Regions from separate parts of the Pseudoalteromonas sp. MMG006 genome, predicted to be linked through region 1. Evidence: predicted binding sites of a transcription regulator. Region 1 holds the regulator's gene; each other region holds the start of a gene.

Region 1 (5,337 bases):
CTGCCTGAATTTCACTAGGTTGAATTACATCACCCGTATCGTTACCCCACGCATTGCGTTTGTAGGTAATTACTGCCGCAAGTTGCTTTATTGATAACTGTTTATCAAAAGCTTGCATTGCAGTACCAGGGCGACCATGGATCAAAACATCTATGTGATCTTTTATATCACCCAGCACAATGGGGCTGCCTTTAAGTGCAGGAAATACGCCTGGTAAGCCCATGCCCGTTGGCTGATGACACGCGGCGCAACCTGCCATATACACTTGCTCGCCTAAAGTCATTAACTCTTCTTTTGGTAGCGTTTTATCAAGCAGTGCTGCATCGGCTAATGCCGCTTTTTGCTTTGCTTGTTTTGCATCGGCAAGCCAAGCGTTAAAATCTTTCTGCGATTTAGCCTCAACCACCACTGGCATAAAACCATGATCTTTACCGCACAGCTCAGCGCACTGTCCTCGGTAAATACCTTCTTCGTTAATGTTGGTCCATGTTTCGTTTATAAAGCCGGGGTTGGCGTCTTTTTTAACGGCAAAATCAGGTACCCACCAAGAGTGAATAACGTCATCTGAGGTCATTAAAAAACGTACTTTTTGATTAATTGGCAGCACTAATGGCTTATCAACTTCAAGCAAGTAATTTGGGTTTTTATCTGCAAGGTTGGCTATTTCATCTTGAGGGGTAGATAAAATAGAATAAAACGCGACGTCCTCCCCCATATATTCGTAATGCCACTTCCACTGCGAACCCGTAATTTTAATGGTTAAATCAGCTTTGCTGGCATCTTCCATTGCAATAAGTGTTTTAGTGGCAGGGATTGCCATGGCAATTAAGATAACAAATGGAATGGCAGTCCAAAGTATTTCTACTTTAGTGCTTTCATGAAATTGGGCAGGTACCGCCCCTTTAGATTTACGATGATGAATAAGTGCCCAAAACATAATGGCGAACACTATCACCCCAATCACACAACATATTAAAAATATGGTCATGTGTAGCTGATATACATTATTGCTTATATCGGTTACGCCTTTGCGCATATTGTATTGGCTATTTGCCATTACATGCTGCGAAAAAACAATCAATACAAGCCACACGGTAGAGGTCAGTTTACCCATGTGACGGCTCCTTTGATGCTATTGCGAGTGCAAAGCGAAGAGGCATACGGCTTAAACGCCTATTCGTTATTTTTATTATTTAACCAATCTTATTTGTGTAATTAATTGGTAGAGCTGCACCAACAAAGGGTATGTATTGTGTGTGTGCTCAAAACTAAAAGTTGTGAGTTATTGTTGGTTCAGCACATTAATGATTAGCTAAAAAACATACAACAAGCAAGCTTTAGTATAAAAAACAACCTACTCATATTTTGAATTTACCTTAATTAGACCAACATAAATACAATTTAATAATCAAAAAACGAGTAAAAATAGGGGGTGTATCACATGAAAGAAGAGTTAACTGCGAGTGCAAAAAAGTTTACAGCTTAAATACCTATATAGCTGTTTTAGTATTGCTAAAAGGTGGGTTTTTAAAACAAAAATGCACACTAAAAAGTGCGCATTTATAAATTTACTATCTAATATAGGCTAGAAATTACATCCAATCGGCGTTTCTAATTACGCCTACTGCTAAGCCTTCAATATTAAAAGACTCATTTTCAAGGTCTACTTCTATTGGCGTAAACTCTTCGTTTTCGGCGTGTAACAATACTTTACGGCCTGCTTTTTCTAGGCGTTTTACGGTTACATCTTCATCTACTCGTGCAACCACAACCTGTCCATTTTCAGCTGTTTGAGTGCGATGTACAGCCAGTAAATCGCCATCCATAATACCAATATCTTTCATACTCATGCCATTTACACGAAGTAAAAAATCGGCGGCAGGTTTAAACATTAAAGGATCTATTTTGCAATGGCTCTCAACATGTTCTTGCGCCAAAATAGGTGAGCCTGCAGCAACACGCCCTATAAGAGGTAAGCCTAATTGCTCTGGCTCTTCTTCTTCAATTAATTGAATGCCACGGCTTGCGCCTGGCTTCATCTTAATTACACCTTTTTTGGCAAGCGCTTTTAAGTGCTCTTCTGCTGCATTAGCACTTTTAAAACCTAATGTTTGCGCTATTTCGGCACGTGTAGGAGGCATACCAGTGTCTTTAATAAAAACTTTAATGAGTTCTAGTATTTGAGCTTGGCGTTTCGTTAATGGTCGCATACAACTGGTTTTCCATACAGTACATTTAACTGTGAGTATATACAGTTAAATAAAAATCGCAAATTTAAATTCTGCTTTGAAATAGCTAAACTAAAAGCATATGTGTACATTTTAGGTATTTATAAAATTCACATTTATAAAGTGCAATAAACTTGGTCTTAATTCAAAGGAGTAATTATGAGTATTTGGCACCAACCCATCACTTTAGAGCTTTGCAAACAGTTAGAGGAAGGCATTAACGGCCAAGGCACATTAATGAAAACCATGGGTATTGAAGTCACAGAAATTGGTGACGATTACCTAGTTGCTACTATGCCAGCAATTCCTGAGCATCATAATCCTATGGGGATGGTTCACGGTGGTGCAAATGTAGTACTTGCTGAAACAGTAGCAAGCTATGCTGCTAATTTTGTTGTCGATTTTACAAAGTTTTATTGTGTAGGGCAGGAAATTAGCGCGAGCCATTTAAAAGCATCTCGCAATGGTACTTTAACTGCAACCGCTAGGGCTTTTCATATAGGTAAACGTAGTTCTGTGTGGGAAATAAAAATAACAAATAGCCGCAATGAGCTGTGCTGCGTATCAAAAATGACCGCAGCAGTTGTAGAGCGCAGATAATTACTTATTATTATTTTTCTATAGGATAAATAGTAATTTCCATACCTGCACCAATCGCAGATATACGTAGCAGTGTGTCTGCATGTAAGGCTTGGTTAAAGCATTTAGGCGACGTGCCCGATTCAAAGCCAATATCAAACGTTCTTCGCGAGCAGCTGAGCCATTGTTTAAGCGCATTACGTGAACACGACTCAATAAGCTCGCACAAATGGTTAATCGCTTTATCTGGTGTTGATATTTCACCTGAGGCTTCAATACGCGCAAGTTGACGATATTCGTCTTTATCATAATGCAAAACCGTCGCGTTTTTCTTTAAGTCTGCCACTAAGGCGCTAATATCATGCTTAGACTCAAGCTCTAGATCTACATTTAAAAATTGAATTTCCGACATTGTCTGCTTTTTACCCTCTTATAGTTTCATCGCAAACTTTAACGCAGTTTTACTTTTATACCAAATTAACAAAGCAGTAATCCTTGCTTTATCTTCATAAATACACTTTTAAACGCTTTTGGTACCTAACTTGCTCGTTTTAACTAAGCAGGCTTAATCGCTTAGTTTTACAATTAAACAATGAAATTAATACACACACTGTGTAAATAACGATTTTTAAGGAGCATTAAAATGGTAGATCATGGTCCACAAATTAAAAATGACGATCAGTACGATGCACTTCGCGATGAAGGCATGAGTAAACAAAAAGCAGCACGTATTGCCAATAGTAATACCCACAAAACAGCTATTAAAGGCGGCAAAGCCTCTCAGTATGAGCAACGCACAAAAAAGCAGTTATACGATAAAGCAAAAGAAGTGGGTATTAGCGGGCGCTCTAAAATGAGTAAACAAGAATTAATAAATGCACTGCGTGAAAGCTAAAATTAACTAAAATCTATTGATGCCATTAAAGCCTCATATTTATAAACTTATGAAAAACTGCGACAAAATGCCGCAGCAAAAGCATGGGAAGCTATAATAAACTAACGCTAAAAATAATAAGAAGATAAATATGAGCAAAAAAATATTTAAGCGTGCACGCAAATTACATAAGTGGCTAGGCTATTTACTTGCCTTACAAATTTTAGCTTGGCTTTTAGGTGGCTTAGTTATGAGCGCTATTCCACTTGACTATGTGCACGGCAAGCACCTTGCTAAGCGCACACTGACAAACCCATTTACACAAGCAGACTACCCCGCATCACTCGATGATATTACTTCACAAGTGGCTAACCCCACTCAAATAACATTTGAAAACTTTTTAACTACCCCACTTATTACTGTTATCAATAATATCGAACAGCAAAGCTTTAATGGTTTAACGGGTCGCCCTTTTGAACCACCCACTAAAATACAAATTACCGCTAATGCGCAAGCCCATTTACTCATCGACGCTAAACCAGTAAGTACCACACTTTTAAAACAAGGGACTCGAGAGGTCGGATACAAAACAAATGTGTGGCAAGTACAATTTAACGACACCTTTAATACCACGCTGTATTTAAATGCAATTAACGGCAAAGTGATTACTGTTCGCAGCACTCTATGGCGTATATTCGACTTTTTTTGGATGCTGCACATAATGGATTACGACGAGCGAGAAGATTTTAACAACCCTTTACTAATCAGCTTTGCAGCCACCAGCGTGCTATTTTGTTTATGCGGCATGTTGCTACTTTTGCAAAATTTAAGGCTTAAAAGGATTTTTAAATAGGTTTATATTTTAATTTCAAGGCTTTAAACTAGCGCCTCCTGTAGTTCACGTATGTGATGGATATGCTTAAATTTATTTTAGCCTTTGTGGCTTGTTGTATTTGTTTTTCGGCATCGAGTGAAGAATTCACCCGTTTTTCAACGGCTAAAAGGCACTTAATTAAAACCCTGCCTAATAACGCCAAAAGCCTCTACTGCGGCTGCGACATTAAAAAACAAGGTAAAAAACTAGTGCCAGATCCAACGGGTTGTGGTTATGTGCCTCGTAATACATTTACCCGCTCAGGCAAAGTAAACCAGCGCGCTTTACGTATTGAATGGGAGCACATAGTGCCCGCATGGGAATTTGGCCACCAGCTACAATGCTGGCAAAATGGTGGGCGTAAAAACTGCCGTAAGGTCAGTGCTAAATTTAGGAAAATGGAAGCCGACATACACAACTTAGCCCCCGCTATTGGCGAAATTAACGCAGATCGCTCTAACTATCGCTTTGGTATGCTTAGCGAAAACGCCACACAATATGGCCGCTGCGAAGTAAAAGTTAACTTTAAACAACGCGTAGTCGAGCCACCATTTTATGCCCGTAAACGCATTGCCGACACCTACGCTTATATGCAAAAAACATACGGGCTAAAAATATCTGATAAACAACAAAAGCTATTTGATGCGTGGCAAAGGCAAGCATTTGCTAATAAAAGTAGTGCAAGCAAGCTCTAAAAAGCCTGGTTTGTATACTCATTTACATAAATCAGGGCCAAATACGTTGAATATATAGGCGGGTGTTGTAGTATTTTAAACAACTCA
Region 2 (5,337 bases), on a different contig from region 1:
TTTTACGCTCTGAGCACAGTAAAGGTCGTATTGATAGCCAAGTTTTTGCCGTAGAAGATAAACGGCTTGAAAAATTACAGTTACGCATAAATATTGAAAGCCAAATCAAACGAGGCTTGTCAGCTCGCTCTGCAAATATGGTTGGCTCTGCTAGACAATACTTTGAAAAAGCCTATGCAACGCTTAGTGCTGTTACTTACTCTGACGAATACGTAACCTCAAAACGCCAAGAGGTTGAAGGTTACTTAGAAGCTATTAGTGTTGAGCTTAGAGCCTCAAATGCAAGTGCCCTGAAAAAGAAAGCCGAAGAAGAGCAAGACGAATTAGATGTTTTGTTTGCCCCTAAAAAGAAATGGTAAAATGAGGTTATAAATTATCACCCATTTATCACCTTGCTATAAATATCAAAAAACCCATACAGAGAAATCTGTATGGGTTTTTTATAACTCATGTTTACTTTGTTAAGATAAAAACGCAAATTTGATAATAAATAATGCCGTCAAAACCCACACGCTAATGCTAATTTGATCCTGTTTACCACACAGTACTTTAACCGCAGTGTAAGATATAAAGCCAAGGGCTATACCATGTGCAATCGAAAAAGTAAGTGGTGTCATTAAAAGTACTACCGTAACAGGAATTGCATCTGTCATATCATCCCAATTTACAAACTTTAGGTTTTGTAGCATTAGTACAGCAACGTACAGTATTGCACCTGCCGTTGCATATGCAGGTACCATTTGTGCAAGGGGCGCAAAAAACATCATTAATAAAAAGCATATACCAACAACCACAGCCGTTAAGCCTGTACGCCCACCAACAGATACACCCGCTACGGATTCAATATAAGACGTTGTAGTTGAAGTGCCAAGCATTGCTCCAGCAATTGTTGCAGAACTATCGGCACTTAAAGCACGACCTAAACGCGGCATATTACCTTTTTCATCTGCAAGTCCCGCTTTTTGTGTAACAGCAACCAAAGTGCCCGAAGTATCAAATAAATCAACAAACAGAAATGCAAAAATTACACTTAGCATAGACAGCTCAAAGGCAGCAGCAAAATCTAGTTGCATAAAAGTAGGCATAATTGAAGGTGGCATAGCCATAACACCATGGTATTCAACAAGCCCTAAACTTAACGCAATGCCAGTTACTAATAAAATGCTAATGAGTACACCACTTTTGAAATCACGATATAAAAGTCCTGCGATAACAAAAAAGCTCAATATTGCTAATAATGGACCTGCTGATGTGATATCACCTAATTGAACAAGAGTGGCGGGACTTGCAACAATAATACCCGCATTTTTTAATGCAATTAACGCTAAAAAAGCGCCAATACCTGTTGCAATAGCTCGCTTTAATACCAGAGGTATAGCGTTAATAATCCACTCTCTGACTTTAAAAAGGCTTAAAAGTAAAAATATACACCCCGACATAAATACAGCCCCTAATGCAGCTTGCCAGGTATAACCCATACCTAATACAACACCATAAGTAAAAAAGGCATTGAGCCCCATACCAGGCGCCAGTGCTAACGGGTAATTTGCCCATAACCCCATAATAAAACAGCCTATTGCAGCAGCAATACAGGTAGCAACAAATGCAGCCCCTTGGTCCATTCCGGCCTCAGCGAGCATGGCTGGATTTACAAATACAATGTAAACCATAGTCATAAAGGTAGTAAGGCCAGCCACGCATTCACGTTTAACTGTTGAGTTATTTTCGCTAAGTTTAAATAAGGCTTCGAACATAATAAGCTTGTAATAGTAAAAAGTAGTCAGATTTTATCATAAAAATAATCTTTAACAGGACATTTTACTTTGCGATATACTAAACTATCGAAGCAACTAAAATAACAAATGAATCAATATGCTTAAAACAACACCCAGCGGGCACGACCTAGAACAACAGTTAGATAATATTTTAGGCTTTGTTACTCAACCTGATCACAACCCAGCAGTAGCTAACGCTAAAAAAGATGAACAAAGCACACTAAATAAAGCGCTATATTATTTAAAAAATAAGCAACCTCCATTAGCTGCAAAATGGATGCGCCTAGCGGCAATGGCTGGTAATCAGAGAGCTCAGTTTTACTTAGGATTATTTTTTGTAAAAGGTGAAGGCGTTCCACAAAGTGTTTTTCATGCGGCGGCTTGGCTAAGTCTTGCTAGCAGCCAAGGTTATGAGCCCGCTACTGCTGCAATTAACGACCTAAGAAAGCATATAGAAACTAAACGGTTAAAAGATGCACAATGCTATGCCGCAAGTCTATATGAACAAATTCATCAGCTACAGTACGCACAGCTTATTCCTAATGATCCACAAATCGATTAATCTATTGTGTGCTTAATACTGTATAGAGAATAAAGCACTGTATAAAAATGACTATTCCTACCCAACATAGCTCCTTTAAAAGATTAGCAGATATAAACATTAAAACACGGATAGAACACAGATAAAAAAGCTTAAGGTATTGTTTTATTTATCTTATTTTAAATTTCAATAAATAAAACTGAATAACTGTACAAATAAATAGCAAATATAGCTTGCACGAAAGCACTGTATAAACTACTGTATACGCATACTGTATAAAAACCCAGTGAGTGAGATATTTATGTTACAGCCTATTACCGTAAGAACAGTTAAAAGTTATAAGCAAGATGATAAACGTGATTGTGTAAACTTAATCCAAATCGAAGATGAGATTTCGGCAACGTTTGAGCTTTTAAAAGTGCTGCACCATTATAATAGTTCTAACGCATGGACATTATTGATCGCTCCTGATCACGTTCCTAGCAGAGCCTTGCTCGACTCGTGCTCTATTGATACAAGTAAGTTGCTAGTGATCAGACAAAAGCACCTAGTAAACTTGGAATATGTTTTAAGTTCTGCGTTGAATAACGGTAATTTTGCGGCTGTAATTACTTGGACAGACATAGTTAATAACCAATTGCTTACCCATCTTTCTTTAGATTTAACTAAAACGGCAACAAAGTTATATTGCTTTACAAAAAATACGACAACGACAGAGATACCACTTGCTCAATAAGCTTGATAAAATAATGTTTTAAATTCTGTATTGTTATTATGACCTCATCAGACACCACCCTATGTTTTTGCTGTAGTGGGCTTAGTTATGTCCACTGCTGCAAACCTTTTCATGTAGGCGCAAAGCAAGCTGCGAGCCCTGAACAATTAATGCGTTCTCGCTACAGTGCTTATGTAATGAAAAATGCAAAGTATATTTATCTTACTTATGCATCTGAAAAACAACCTGAAAATCCTATAAAAGAAATTAAAGATTTTGCTGAAAGTTGCCGGTTTATAGGCTTAGACGTAGTAAGTACAAATCACGATGCCACTCAAGGAAAAGTTGAATTTAAGGCACATTACTTTTATCAAAACTTATATTGTGAGCTTCATGAAGATTCGCAATTTATAAAAGAAGACGGTAAATGGCGTTACTTAGACGGGGTTATATTCCCAGTAGCTGATATTAAAGTGAGTAGGAATGATAATTGCCCCTGTGGCAGTGGTAAAAAATATAAAAAGTGCCACAGTGTATGATCATTATAACAAAAGTCATAATTTAAACCGGAGCTAAAAACAAACTTGGTTACGGCCTTTAAACTTAGATTTATACATTTTTTCATCTGCTAACTGTAATGTATTTTTACTGTTTTCACGTGTTTGTAATGTTGCGCCACCAATACTAATCGTTACAAATTCATGCTCTGAGTGTTTATGTAATATACCAAGTTGTATTACATTATTTTTTATTTTCTCTGCTACAAAATTAGCCCCTTTACTACCTGTATAGGGGAGTACAACAACAAACTCTTCCCCTCCAAATCGTGATACAAAATCTGTAGGGCGTTGTAAACTTTTAGTAATTGTTTGGGCAACTAAGTTTAAAACCGTATCACCCTGTAAGTGACCATAAATATCATTGTATTGTTTAAAGTAATCAATATCGATTAATAGCAGTGCGCAGTCTGCATTTTCACGTAGTGCACTTTGTTCTATTTTTATAAAATGGGTATCAAAGTAGCGTCTGTTATAAATTTGAGTCAAGTCGTCAATAAACACTTTTTGATTAAGTAAATCATGTTGAGCTTTAATCATTAAATGGGCCCTCACCCTTCTAAATAATGTCTCTGGATTTACCGGTTTTTTTATAAAGTCTACGGCACCCGCTTCCCAACACGCTTCCTCTTCACTTTCGAGTGATGTAATAAATATAACTGGGATATCTTGTGTTTCGTACGTATTTTTTAGTCTTAAGCAGGTTTCTATTCCATTAATTCCCTCTAAATTAATATCTAATAAAACGATATCAGGTGGTTCTTTCTTACATAGTTCCATGGCCTCTTCACCACTTCTAGAAGTCACAACATTAAATCGTTCAGCCAAAGCTTTTCTTAATATTATTAAGGTTAGTAGTTGGTCTTCAACAATGAGCACCTTGGAGCTTTTTAAACTTAGTTTTAATGCATGATTGGAGTAATTTATTGGCATAATTTGTGATATTAATTTTTATTATTCTACACACACTATAATACTGCTTTATGTTATGCAAATGTAAAAAACAATTGAAAGTAAGTAGTTTAAAAACTGTTTTTGCGTTTAGTCGTGAGCTTTTGCTGATTCACTTAATTTTAAACCATAGTAGCTAAGGCAACCCAGTTAAGTAACACCGCCCACTATGCTTAAAGAGGCTATGCCCTGTAACTAAGCATTTATATTTTATATAAGCTATAAGGGGAGGTTGTAATACGAGCTATTTATTAGGAGTTTGCTTACTTTTAAAAATATAAAATATATAGTTATTAATAGCAGAAACAAAAAATGAGCCTTTGAGGGCTCATTTTGTGATTTACAAATTAGTTAAAACTAACTTTTACTCGTCATCATCAAGGTCTAACTGTTGACGCTGTGCAGGGCGAGCTAAAATCTCTACATAGAAAGAAGTTAAGCCTTGCTTTTCAATTTCGCCAATTTGGTTATTTAATTCAGCAACATGCACAACTTGTGCTTCTTCAGCTGTATTACCAAACTTACAGTCAAATGCCCAATAATCAGCATCTTCAGGAAGCGTCTTGTTACGCTCCCTTTTCAAATATTTTTTCACTTCATGCTTTGCAGCATCAACCATACGAGGGTATTTGATTTTCTCGTGATTTAGCGTGAATATTTTCTTCATTACGTTCCTAATTACCTTGATTTAATGATAACGGCATTTAATGTCATACCATTTGGTGCCATTATAGCAATTGCTCTGAATTTTTGGATGCTTTTTTTTAATTAAATCGATTATTAGACTTTTTATAAAGT
Region 3 (5,337 bases), on a different contig from region 1:
ATTGATACCAAATGGGACCGGTATTTCGTGCATATTTGTACCTTAATTTAAGGAATTATTTAAGATAGTCTGCTATACATGATTTAATAACATTAAAAAACACTGTAGGTGCATCATGGAAGTGCCCGATTTATCGCATAATTTTAAGCTATTCATGTTGGCTTTTAACATTACCATTCTTTCAATTGGGTTGGGTTATTTTATTTACTCTGGGGTTTATACCTTGGTAGGGTTCTTCTAAATTATCTTTATGCTTTCGCAATAGGTAAATCTGAAAGTTTTGTTGTATAACTCAAAGGTGCTAAATCATCTTTAGGCCGCCAAAACTGAGAGAACCCTTCACTTGCGAGCTTTATTGCACTACGTCCAAATTTTCTATTTATCTCATCAATGACCAACGTTTTTGAGCTAATATTCAGTGGTAAAGTCTCAGATAACAGTTCAAGTTGTTGCATATCATCGTGTAATGAAAGTTCTTCAAAAATAACGCCAGCTTTTTTGTATTTAAACCCCTTCTTATAAATAGCTTTTAATGCAAAGCTTGCATAAGACACCAGTGTTGATGTATCCGCGGTGGGGTAGGGTAGTTTAATTGATTGTGACTTATGATACTGCGGCTCTGCCTGTCTAAATGAATCTGTGTGGATGAATATTGTTATTGCTGATGTGTAAGATTTAAATCGACGAAGTTTAAACGCAGCCTTTGTTGCATGTGTTGTAACAGCTTCAGAAAGCTCCGTAAGCTCTATCACCGGTTTTCCCATACTCTGAGATACGCAAATTCTATCGCGAGAGTCGTTTACATCTTTCAATTCAACCGCAGATTTTCCTCGTAACTCTTCCACAGTACGGGCAAGAACAACTGTGAACGTCTTTTTGATCCAACTAATGTCGGCATTTTTAAGGTCATATCCCGTATAGATTCCAAATTTATTTAGCTTTTTAGTAGTTCGACTTCCAACCCCCCAAATATCCTCTACAGGAGTATGTTTGAGAGCCCAATCAATTTTGTATTGTGAATCTAATACAACCACGCCTTTAGTGTGTTCTTTCCACTCTTTCTTTTTGGCGCAATGACTTCCAAGCTTGGCTAGTGTCATTGTCTGAGATATGCCCAAGCCACAGCCAATACCTAAGTTCCTCTTAAGTGTCCTCTGTATGATGTGCGCGTACTCTTTTATATCCTTTGTATAGTTTATATCGATGCGCCCAAAGCATTCATCAACAGAGTATCGCATTGTATCGAATAGGAAATACTCTAACTCGGTATGAAAACGGTTACTCAAATCACCAAACAGCGTGAAATTACTCCCCCATAAGTGGCCACGATGCGCAGCCACCAGCTGCTTAACTTTAAATGCAGGTTCTCCCATTTTGATACCTAAATCTTTGATAGCTTGATTTCGAGCTACTACGTTACCCTGGTTCGAACTGAGCACTCCAAGAGGGGTTTTATCAAAGTCGTATTGGGGGTTAAAGAGTTGGCAAAACGAAACGTAAGCAGCATTGATGTCGCAAAGAACCCACATAATTAGAATACCTTGATTAAACCAGTGACAACGCCCCAGACTACATGGGTATCCCAGTCATTGTTTTCATCGATATCAATTTCAATTGGCTCGAAGTCGGGGTTTTTACTAATAAAAACGGCTTTGTTGTTTTTTAATTGTAGTTCTTTCACAACAAATTCGTTGTCTAATGTAGCTAATACGATTCGTCCAGTTTTAATTGTTACTGATCTATCTACAACTATTATCGAGCCGTCAGTAATGTCTGGGGACATGCTGTTGCCTGACACCCTGAATAGGAATGTACTACTAGGGCGCTTAATTAGGAGCTCATCTAAACTGATTGAGTCGGATAGGTGATCTTCGCATGGATTGGGGAAACCTGCAGCAACTGAAAAGTCTGCAATAGGTAGTTCTGTGCTTGAAGGGGTAAGTTTGCTAAGCATAATCACAAATTACTGTATAAATAAACAGTGATTTTAGATGTGGATATTCCACATTACAACCAAGAAGTTCCTTTTAGGCTCGCGGTCTATGTGATTTCATCAATTATTAGTTAAATTTAAACCTTTTTCCCAGAATCAAGCGCGATTTAACGCATATGATAGCTTTGGCAAAAATATATGAGCTGGAGTAACTATGGATTTATGTTCAATTTCTTCGGAAGACGGTGATAAAGCTGTTTTCTTTAATGGGGTTTTGATTGCATACTATAATGCAGCAACTGATGAGCCAAACGTGTTGTCTTTTGTTGAAAGTGTTGCTGATAATTTGAGTAGCGCTTCTGGTGCAAATATTAAAAAGGCGAAAATAGACAAAGCTCCTGACTTTGTTCATTGGGAGCAGAGCAAACAAGTGGAGAATATACTTTGGCCTAATAAAACAGCTAAACCTCCTATTTCTGATCTTTTCTCTCCAATCGAGCTAAACTATCAATCATAAACATTCATAACAGTTTATCGCTTGACCGCTAAATTTTGCCTTCGCAGGTGCGGTCAAGCACCCTTTTTATCTAAAGCAGAGGAGTGCTTTATCTCGCGTAAAGCAGGAATGTTTACTTTTGAATAATACATGTTATAATGTAACAATGAATTCAATAAAATATGGAGGATATACAAAGTAACTGCTGAACTACAGTGCAATCTAGTTCGTTCTCAATTGCCCACATTAAAAAGCGTCAAAGTTTACATCTAAATACTTTACCTTTAAGCATTTCAAGGGCGTAAATAATAAACCTTCTCGCACTCATTCTTACTAGGTCATCAGGCCTCGGTGGGTTTTTGTGTGTCCAAAAAATAATAAAGAGGTAATCATTAATGTTAAAAGACCAAAAAACTCAATTCTGGATCAATCTGTTCGTGGCTATATTCTGGCCCTTATTGACGCCATATTTGCTACCGTATCTATCAAACTTACCTGAAATGCTAGTCGTATTATTGGTGGTTAGTTTTGATTTTTGTATTGGATACTTGGCCTTCTTGATTCAAATACTAGAAGTTATTCGCCAATTAATCATCTAACACTTTAATTAATTTAAATTCTGAAGCGATTTCTTAAGCCTAGCCCTATTAAGAATATAAAAACAAATGAAGCGCTGGCATGAGCATAGCTCCAGAGGTAATAATTCGTAGGTATATCAGTTTTAAATAACTGTCCCATCCCAAATTGTCTAGCATCTTTGGAAACGGAAATAAAAGGTGTCATTGTGGCTATTGAAGTCGTAGCCGCGGGTGAAAGTGTTTCTCTCATCTCTAGTTCAGATTTACCAACCAGGTATGAACTAAACAGCATGAATGATAAGAACAACCACAGCAAAGGTCGCATAATGCTTTGGCCATAATTACTTGTCGCTGAGTAGAGTAAATCCAATATTGATTGCGCTGTATTTAGCTTTGTCCATCTTTTCGCTCTCATTTCATCAGCGTGGAACATTAAAGCTTTATCGTGGTTCTTGTTTTGCTCAGCAAGCTCTTTAAGTCTGCAGAGCTTTTCAGCGTCAAGTTTATCAACAACTTTAAGAAAAGGGGTGAATGGAATTGCCTTTTCTCTTTTTAGGTTGCACTTTAGATCACTCAGTTCAGTGTGGTGGTTTAGTTTTGTGCCTCTTAAATCAGGTATACAGTTAAAGTTACCATCAATGATAAAGTCTTTGTCGAACGTACTTCCTTTGAACGAAAGCTTTTGTATTTGGTCGGTTATTGCATCATCGAAATTAAAAGTGTCAGTAGACTTAATATCGTTGAAGTTAACCAGTTCGCAGTAGAATCTAGCCCCTTTAAAATGTGTACCTCCATCAAATTCAGCATGAGAAAAGTCTGTAGCTAGATTGAATGTAGCGCAAGGAAAGTAAGCCATACATTCAAATGTGGCTGATGTAAATAGAGTGGTTGAAGCGAAGTGAGTATCATCAAAAACTACAGTGCCTTGAAATTCAACATTAGAAAAATTGGCATTCGAGTTAAAAATAGTATTGCTAAAACCTGCATCACTTCCAAATACAACTCCAGAAAACTCAGTACTACCTTCGAATCTTGCGTCATCAAAGTGGGTCGGTGAGGGGAAGGTTGCTCCAGTGAAATCTGCACCACCATTAAAAATATAGCCTTTAAAAGATATAGTTTTTAAATATCGATGATGTTTACCGTGAATAGCGAGATCTTCATCAGGTGCAACACTCGCCAGAGAGTCAGGGGTGAAATTTACATGATTGAAGTCAACGTAAGTATCTGGGTGGTTCTTCATCCATAAGTTCCACTCATCCTTACCTTTTAACCAGAGCTCTACACTTCTCTCCCGGCTAAGAGTATATTTAGGCTTCGAAAATGATTCTTTTGTTATTGGTTGGTGTAGTCCATCATTTTTAAAGTCATCTGACTTCATTTAAGGCCGTCCTTAGTTCACCTGTATCATTATTTAAATTCATTGTGTAAGCATTACATTAAGCCGTCAAGGTTATTAAGTTTCTGACTTAAGCACGTTTTTATTTCCCTATTAACCTGTTTAGCAATTCAACTAATAAAGAGGTTTTAAGAATGGGTCATCATACTGGGCAGTTAATTCAAACTATCAAGCAATTCAACCAAGATTTCGAGTGGTACCCAACCACAGATGAGCAGCTGGATTTGATTAAGTCGGACTTTAAAGCATTGAAGGGAATAGGTGAGCGTCCAAGTTTATTAGATGTAGGTGCAGGAAACGGCAAGGCGCTAAAGTTTTTAACGGAAGGTAAACGCTATGCGATTGAAAAGTCTGTCCCACTATTGAGTTCGCTTGATAAAGATATCTTTGTAGTTGGTACTGATTTTAAAGAACAAACATTAATAGACAAGCGTACTGATATTGTATTCTGTAACCCTCCGTATTCAGAGTTCTCATACTTTGCTCAGCGTATCATTGAAGAAGCAAACGCTAAGTATATTTATCTCATTCTCCCTTATCGATGGGTAAATGATGTTGCAATACAGCAGTGCATTAAGATGCGCGATGCTGAATGCGAAGTACTTGGAGAGTATGACTATCTAAATGCTGAGCGTAAAGCACGTGCAGTCGTGAATGTAATACGCATTACTCTGATTGATAAAAGATATTCTTATTACGGAAGTGACACACAAAAAATTGACCCTTTTACCTTATGGTTTAAAAAGAATTTTGCAATCTTTGAAGCAAGTGAAAATTCATCCCATACGGATACATTAAAAAACAAGCACAATAAAAACGCTGGTGGCTTTGATAGCCGCTTAGAAAATACCATGGTGCCAGGTGTTGATTTAGTCGCTGCATTACAATCGATGTATGACACAGATTTAAGCTCATTGGTTCAAACGTATAA
Region 4 (5,337 bases), on a different contig from region 1:
TACGAATAGTTTTAAGCTTACGCGCCCACCACTTATGATCTTGTGCTTTTAAAAGCGCTACTTCTGCATCGGGTACGGTTAGGTAATCGCCCTTTTCAGTAAACTGTAATTGCACAGTAAATTGTGCCGCGTATTCGTTTACGCTTGCGTGTATGTCGGTTGCATCCCACGTGGGGTGTTCTTTTGCAAGGTCGGCTATTATTTCGGCCACTTGCATTGCCAATACATTTGCGTGTTTTTTGGTTTTATCTGCGTTAGCCAAAATATGCCAAGGCAGCGGCATAGCATTAGTAATTTGCTCGAGTATTTTTAGGCGTGGTTGCAACGTTGCAACTGTGCGGCGTAACCAATCATTTGCTTTAATTTGCTTGCGCACTTCGGCCACTGTAATTGCTGGCTTTTTATGCGCTGTTTTTTTATCGCTAAAGTCGTAGTTTTTACGGCTGCTGTTTATTAGCCTTTCGCTGTATTGCTGTTCGGTTTCGCCATTCGCTTTACCGGTGTTTTTAATGTGCGTGTACTTATCAATATAACGTTTAGCTACGCGCATTTGTAGCGGCTTAGGCACGGTAGCTAAGCACTTATAAACATGAGCAACTTGATACGCATCGTCAATAGCTGCAATAACCGACATGGCAGACTTAGTAACCTGATCGCCAACCGACTGCTGTAAATTCTGGCTTGCTACAGGTTGTGGCTTTTTTACATCACGCTGCTTGTGTGCAAATTCCATATTACTGGCAGTTTGGCGAACAAAGCTGGCTTGTATACTGGGTGCACGGCCGCTTTCGATAATATCTTTAACAATAAAATTATGAATATTATTGTTATGTACTTTTTTAAGTGCCGATTTAGCCGGCGCACTTAGCTTAAGGTTGGTTACATCAATGCGGTGTTCAATACTTTTAAGCTCATCATAAAACCAAGCGTTTGCTTTTTCGCTTGGGTTTATGGGCTCGTCTTTATACCAGGCATTATTTGGTGGGGTAATTTTGGCAATGTACTGCTTCACCATTTTATATTGGCTATACGCAGTAAAACGGCCAAGGCCGTTTATTAATGTTGTGCGGTGTTCAATGTCGTCAACGGCCTTAACCATAGTTAAAGCCGCTGTTACAACATCAAAACTTACAATGGGCCACATGCTCATTATTAATTAAGCTCAATTTCAATGATTTTAGGTTCTTCATGAATTTGCGCGGCGTCTAATGCGCTTTGCATTTGGTCGTAAACTGGCGCGTATACATCATGTACATCAACAATCATTCTCACTATTGGCAAAAAGTCAGTTAGGCAGTTTTCACACTCCATAAGCATTGCAACTGTTGGGCGTTTGTTTAAATTGCGAATAGTAAAGTTGGCTTGGTCGATAGCGTGTTCAATGATATTTCTTACTAAGTTCTGTTTTTTAAATAGATCTTGGTCTTTGATAGTGGTCATTTTTAATATTCCTTTGGGGGTTTTATTGGTTGTTATTTAACAACGCCAAGTGCTGAAAAGATTCTTCGAAAGTCTGCGGTTCTATTGCCAAGGTAAGTAATAAAACAGCCTTTAGGTGCGCCTTTTTTTACATTGCCTTGTGCATCGTTAAAGTGTGTACGGCCATCAATAAAGCAGCTTAAACCTGCGTTTAATAACTTTTGGCACCATGCCTCTGAGCTATTAACAAAGGTGATATTCATTGCTTCTTTAAAATTACCTTGTGCGTATTGGTCTAAGTAGTAATCAATCCAATCGCCGTTGCTGGCTATGTCTTCGGTAATACAATGGCCACGATACTTACTGTAAGTCGGGTCGTTACATATTTTTTTAACGCATTTTGGCTTACATGCTATTTCACCTTTATTGAATGGGTGATTTAACCAAACAGTATTAGCTATCCAATTTCTTGTTAATGCATCGTCATCTTTGGTTAAGTAACACGTTGCTTTTACTGACTTGTTAGCCACAGCACAACTTGCAGGGTCTAAATCAATAACCGGAAACATTTGGTGTACATACTTCAAAACTTTATCAGGCGTATAAAACTCAACATTGCCACTGTCTTGATTGATTAGTTGATCGGGAGTCATGGCTAATCCTTAATGTGCTTGTTCTGTTTTTTGAGTGTTTTTAGCAATGCTAAAATCTCGCTTTTGTAAAAATCGGCTTGGTGTCATGGCATTAGCATCAACAAAGGCGGTTACTATTTCTTGAAGCTGTAAAATAGCTTGGTGTATTTTAAGGCGCTTATCACGGTCAAATTGGTGATAGCTCCTTTCCAAGTCACTTTTAGATAGCCCTGCCGAATAACACACAATTACTTGCTGCGGTTTACTCAAGTGCGTATAAACATATTCAGCGGTATGACGATCGCTATTAAATAGCCCTTTAATCTCAGTAAGCCCCTTTGGTGTTGGTTTTACATCAACAACTTTTAACTGAGTTTTTTCAGGCTGTTTATTTACGCCTGTAATACCGCGTTTTTTTGCAATTTCTAATGCTGCATTTGCCATAGTTATGCTCCTAGTTATTTACGCTTTGTTGGTGCTGCGTTCTAAATTTAATTAGCTCGTTTAAGCGATAATGATTAGTTTTGCCAAACTGAATTGATTTAGGAAAATCAGACAACTTCGACAAAATCCAAAACTTTTTACGGGCACAGCCTAGTACCTCGCATGCTTCAACAGTGCTAACCAAGCGGTCTTTTTGCTCTTCAAGCTCAGTGCGTAGTTGGTTGTTTTCTTGCAGTAGTGCAAACAGCACAGCTTTAGCATCTGGATGAATATCTAATAAAATAATTTGTTGTTCAGTGCTCATGCTGCACACTCCTGTACCTGTTTATTTAAAATCCCTCTTTGTTCTGGTAAGTTGTAAGTGCGAAAAACCACCAACCAAAACAAAGAGGAAAAACCTATGCCAAACCCAATCTTGTGCGACTGCATAAAAGCGCTTTCAAGCAGTCTTACGCCTGCAAATGGGCTCACCCATCCAGTTGACGACTCAAAAGCAAAATGCTTATTTAAAGCACTCCACAAAAAAGGCATTACCTTAAATGAAGATGAAGTACTCACGCTGGCTATCGAGAACAACTGGCCTGAAAAACACGCCAAAAAACTAGCCGACATAGCACAGCGCATTAACGATGGTCGTCCCGTTAAAATTGTTCGCCCAATAAGCTGGGGTGAAACCACCGCTGATAAAATCATTCAATCTCACCGGGGTTAAAATCTTCTAACCACATATCTACCAGTGTAAAAAGCTGGTTTTTAAACTTATCTACTCCACCATGCGCAGCGGCAAAGTAATCATGGCTTAACGCACGTTTATAATCTGATGCTGCCATTGCCACTTTTTCTGACATAGTAAAACGCTCATCATCCATTAACGCTTCTGTCCGCTCGCTAATATCCATTACATCAATTGGGTCTACTTCAATTTCTGTGCTCATGCTGCATCTTCCTTTTTGCTTTTTTGATGATCGGCTAGTAAATCGTTTACCGATATTTCACCGTTAGTTAGTTCTGAAATACGTGGAATGTATTTCGCTGGGGCTTGACCGAATTTATTCATCCAATCCCACACAGAAGCTTGTTTTACACCTAAGGCGTTGCCTAATTTGGTTTGCCCACCATAGATTTTTACAGCTTTAGTGATGTTATTCATAGTTCAACACCTTAAATTACAGTTTGTAGCTGTATTAAAGTACAGTTTATAGGTGGTTGTCAATACCCTTTTTAACTGTAAAATAGTTAAAAACTGTAATTTAACTGTATTTTTAAACTTTAAATATGTTGATTGAATGATAAAGGACTACTCATGAGCATCGGAAATAGAATAAAAGAAAGACGTAAAGAGCTTAAACTTACTCAAGTTAAGCTCTCTGAAATGATAGGCATTGCACAACAGTCACTACAAAAAATCGAAAATGGAACCACTAAAAATCCGCGCAATATTCAGGCATTAGCTGAAGCTTTAGAGTGTCCCCCTGAGTTTTTACAGTTTGGCATTGGTGACAGCAAAGATATCAACAGTAATGTATTACCAGGGCCAACAATCAAAGCCACCGCCCCACTTATCAGCTGGGTACAAGCTGGCGCTTGGTCAGAAATAAGTGAAATTAAAGCGTATGACGCAGAGCGTTATATGTGCCCTGTTAATTGCAGTGACCTAACCTTTGTTTTAAAGGTGCAAGGTATTAGCATGGAGCCAAAGTTTGATGAGGGTGATTTAATTTTTGTAGACCCTGAAGCCGAGTGCATTCACGGTTCGTACGTAGTAGCCCGCCTAGACGACGACAACCAAGCGACATTTAAACAGCTAATTATCGAAGGTGGCCACAAATTCCTAAAAGCCGCTAACCCCAACTGGCCAGAGCAATTAATCCCAATTAATGGAAATTGCACGTTGGTGGGAAAAGTTATATTTACGGGTAAGTCACTTTAAAAAGTTAAGGATAATACAATGAATGATTTTGAACTCTATACACATATAAAACGTGATGAAGTGGTTGAATATTTTAACGAGCATATTGGTGTTAACCCATGTAGTTTATGCGGTACGGGCGAGCTGCTTATTTTGGGTGATGAAGAAGCTTTAGTGGTTATTGATCATGAGGTAAGCGTGTTTAATCCTAAAATTGTTGGCGGCAAAGAAAAAGGCGTATTCATATCATATGTTGTAATGTGTGAGGACTGCGGTAACCAGCAATTTATAAATGCAAAAAAACTAGAAGAAATTATGGATAATAAGAAAAAGTAAAATATTATGGATAAACATACTCAAAATAAAGTTGTTGGTTTGTTTGTGAACCGCGATAATGATAAAACAGACTTTAAACACGGCGGCAATGGTGGTGGTGGCGACATGGAAACCAGAATAGCTAAACTCGAATCAGACGTTGAATATATTAAAAATGATATTCGCGATATTAAAACAGAGCTAAGAGGACATAGTGAAGATTTTAAGTCTATTCGAAGTGATATGAATAACGAGTTTAAAAGTGTCCGCTCTGAAATGCACAATGAGTTTAAAAGCGTCCGCTCTGAAATTGGTGGTATGAAAAAAGACTTAACCGACATCAAAGTTATGATCCCACAACTACAAGTTAAAATGCTTATTTGGGGCGTTGGCATTGTGTTTTCTGCCGTTGGCCTTGGCCTTGCCGCCGCACGTTATATGTTTAGTTAATTACCAATAAAAACCTGGTATAAATAAACCCGCGTTTGCGGGCTAATAAATAGCTTTACGTCAATATCAATTACTGCCTATAACCATTCATCAAATGGGTTCTTTTGCATTTCTTTTAACAGTTGATTAATCACTTTCCTAGAATCATTAATTGAAACAAGCCTTATC

What was found. The regulator LexA, encoded in region 1, represses DNA repair genes until DNA is damaged. The targets are predictions, from matches to a motif close to TACTGTATNNNNATACAGTA.
Region 2: J8L73_RS11710 (SulA-like leucine-rich domain-containing protein) is a predicted target of LexA. The motif match lies at 2,573-2,592, and genes of this name have one in related genera.
Region 3: J8L73_RS17740 (S24 family peptidase) is a predicted target of LexA. The motif match lies at 1,965-1,984, and genes of this name have one in related genera.
Region 4: J8L73_RS12185 (LexA family transcriptional regulator) is a predicted target of LexA. The motif match lies at 3,673-3,692, and genes of this name have one in related genera.

Annotation. Positions count from the first base shown of each region.
Region 1 covers NZ_JAGJEJ010000014.1:72,999-78,335, forward strand. The annotation lists gene coxB (cytochrome c oxidase subunit II) at 1-1,114, opposite strand, end outside; gene lexA (transcriptional repressor LexA) at 1,593-2,210, opposite strand; gene J8L73_RS13655 (PaaI family thioesterase) at 2,388-2,828, shown strand; gene J8L73_RS13660 (hypothetical protein) at 2,839-3,219, opposite strand; gene J8L73_RS13665 (Rho termination factor N-terminal domain-containing protein) at 3,451-3,702, shown strand; gene J8L73_RS13670 (hypothetical protein) at 3,833-4,534, shown strand; gene J8L73_RS13675 (endonuclease) at 4,591-5,250, shown strand.
Region 2 covers NZ_JAGJEJ010000011.1:1,005-6,341, reverse strand. The annotation lists gene J8L73_RS11725 (hypothetical protein) at 1-359, shown strand, start outside; gene J8L73_RS11720 (NCS2 family permease) at 462-1,754, opposite strand; gene J8L73_RS11715 (SEL1-like repeat protein) at 1,873-2,337, shown strand; gene J8L73_RS11710 (SulA-like leucine-rich domain-containing protein) at 2,618-3,052, shown strand; gene J8L73_RS11705 (YchJ family metal-binding protein) at 3,091-3,570, shown strand; gene J8L73_RS11700 (diguanylate cyclase) at 3,604-4,521, opposite strand; gene J8L73_RS11695 (DUF6172 family protein) at 4,904-5,206, opposite strand.
Region 3 covers NZ_JAGJEJ010000027.1:3,119-8,455, reverse strand. The annotation lists gene bcp (thioredoxin-dependent thiol peroxidase) at 1-33, opposite strand, end outside; gene J8L73_RS17745 (Y-family DNA polymerase) at 249-1,529, opposite strand; gene J8L73_RS17740 (S24 family peptidase) at 1,532-1,954, opposite strand; gene J8L73_RS17735 (hypothetical protein) at 2,148-2,450, shown strand; gene J8L73_RS17730 (pentapeptide repeat-containing protein) at 3,042-4,388, opposite strand; gene J8L73_RS17725 (DUF4942 domain-containing protein) at 4,541-5,337, shown strand, end outside.
Region 4 covers NZ_JAGJEJ010000011.1:115,621-120,957, reverse strand. The annotation lists gene J8L73_RS12225 (replication endonuclease) at 1-1,150, opposite strand, end outside; gene J8L73_RS12220 (hypothetical protein) at 1,153-1,440, opposite strand; gene J8L73_RS12215 (DNA N-6-adenine-methyltransferase) at 1,473-2,072, opposite strand; gene J8L73_RS12210 (hypothetical protein) at 2,082-2,495, opposite strand; gene J8L73_RS12205 (hypothetical protein) at 2,506-2,799, opposite strand; gene J8L73_RS12200 (DUF1889 family protein) at 2,896-3,207, shown strand; gene J8L73_RS12195 (hypothetical protein) at 3,185-3,430, opposite strand; gene J8L73_RS12190 (YdaS family helix-turn-helix protein) at 3,427-3,645, opposite strand; gene J8L73_RS12185 (LexA family transcriptional regulator) at 3,799-4,425, shown strand; gene J8L73_RS12180 (hypothetical protein) at 4,444-4,740, shown strand; gene J8L73_RS12175 (DUF1640 domain-containing protein) at 4,747-5,169, shown strand; gene J8L73_RS12170 (hypothetical protein) at 5,247-5,337, opposite strand, start outside.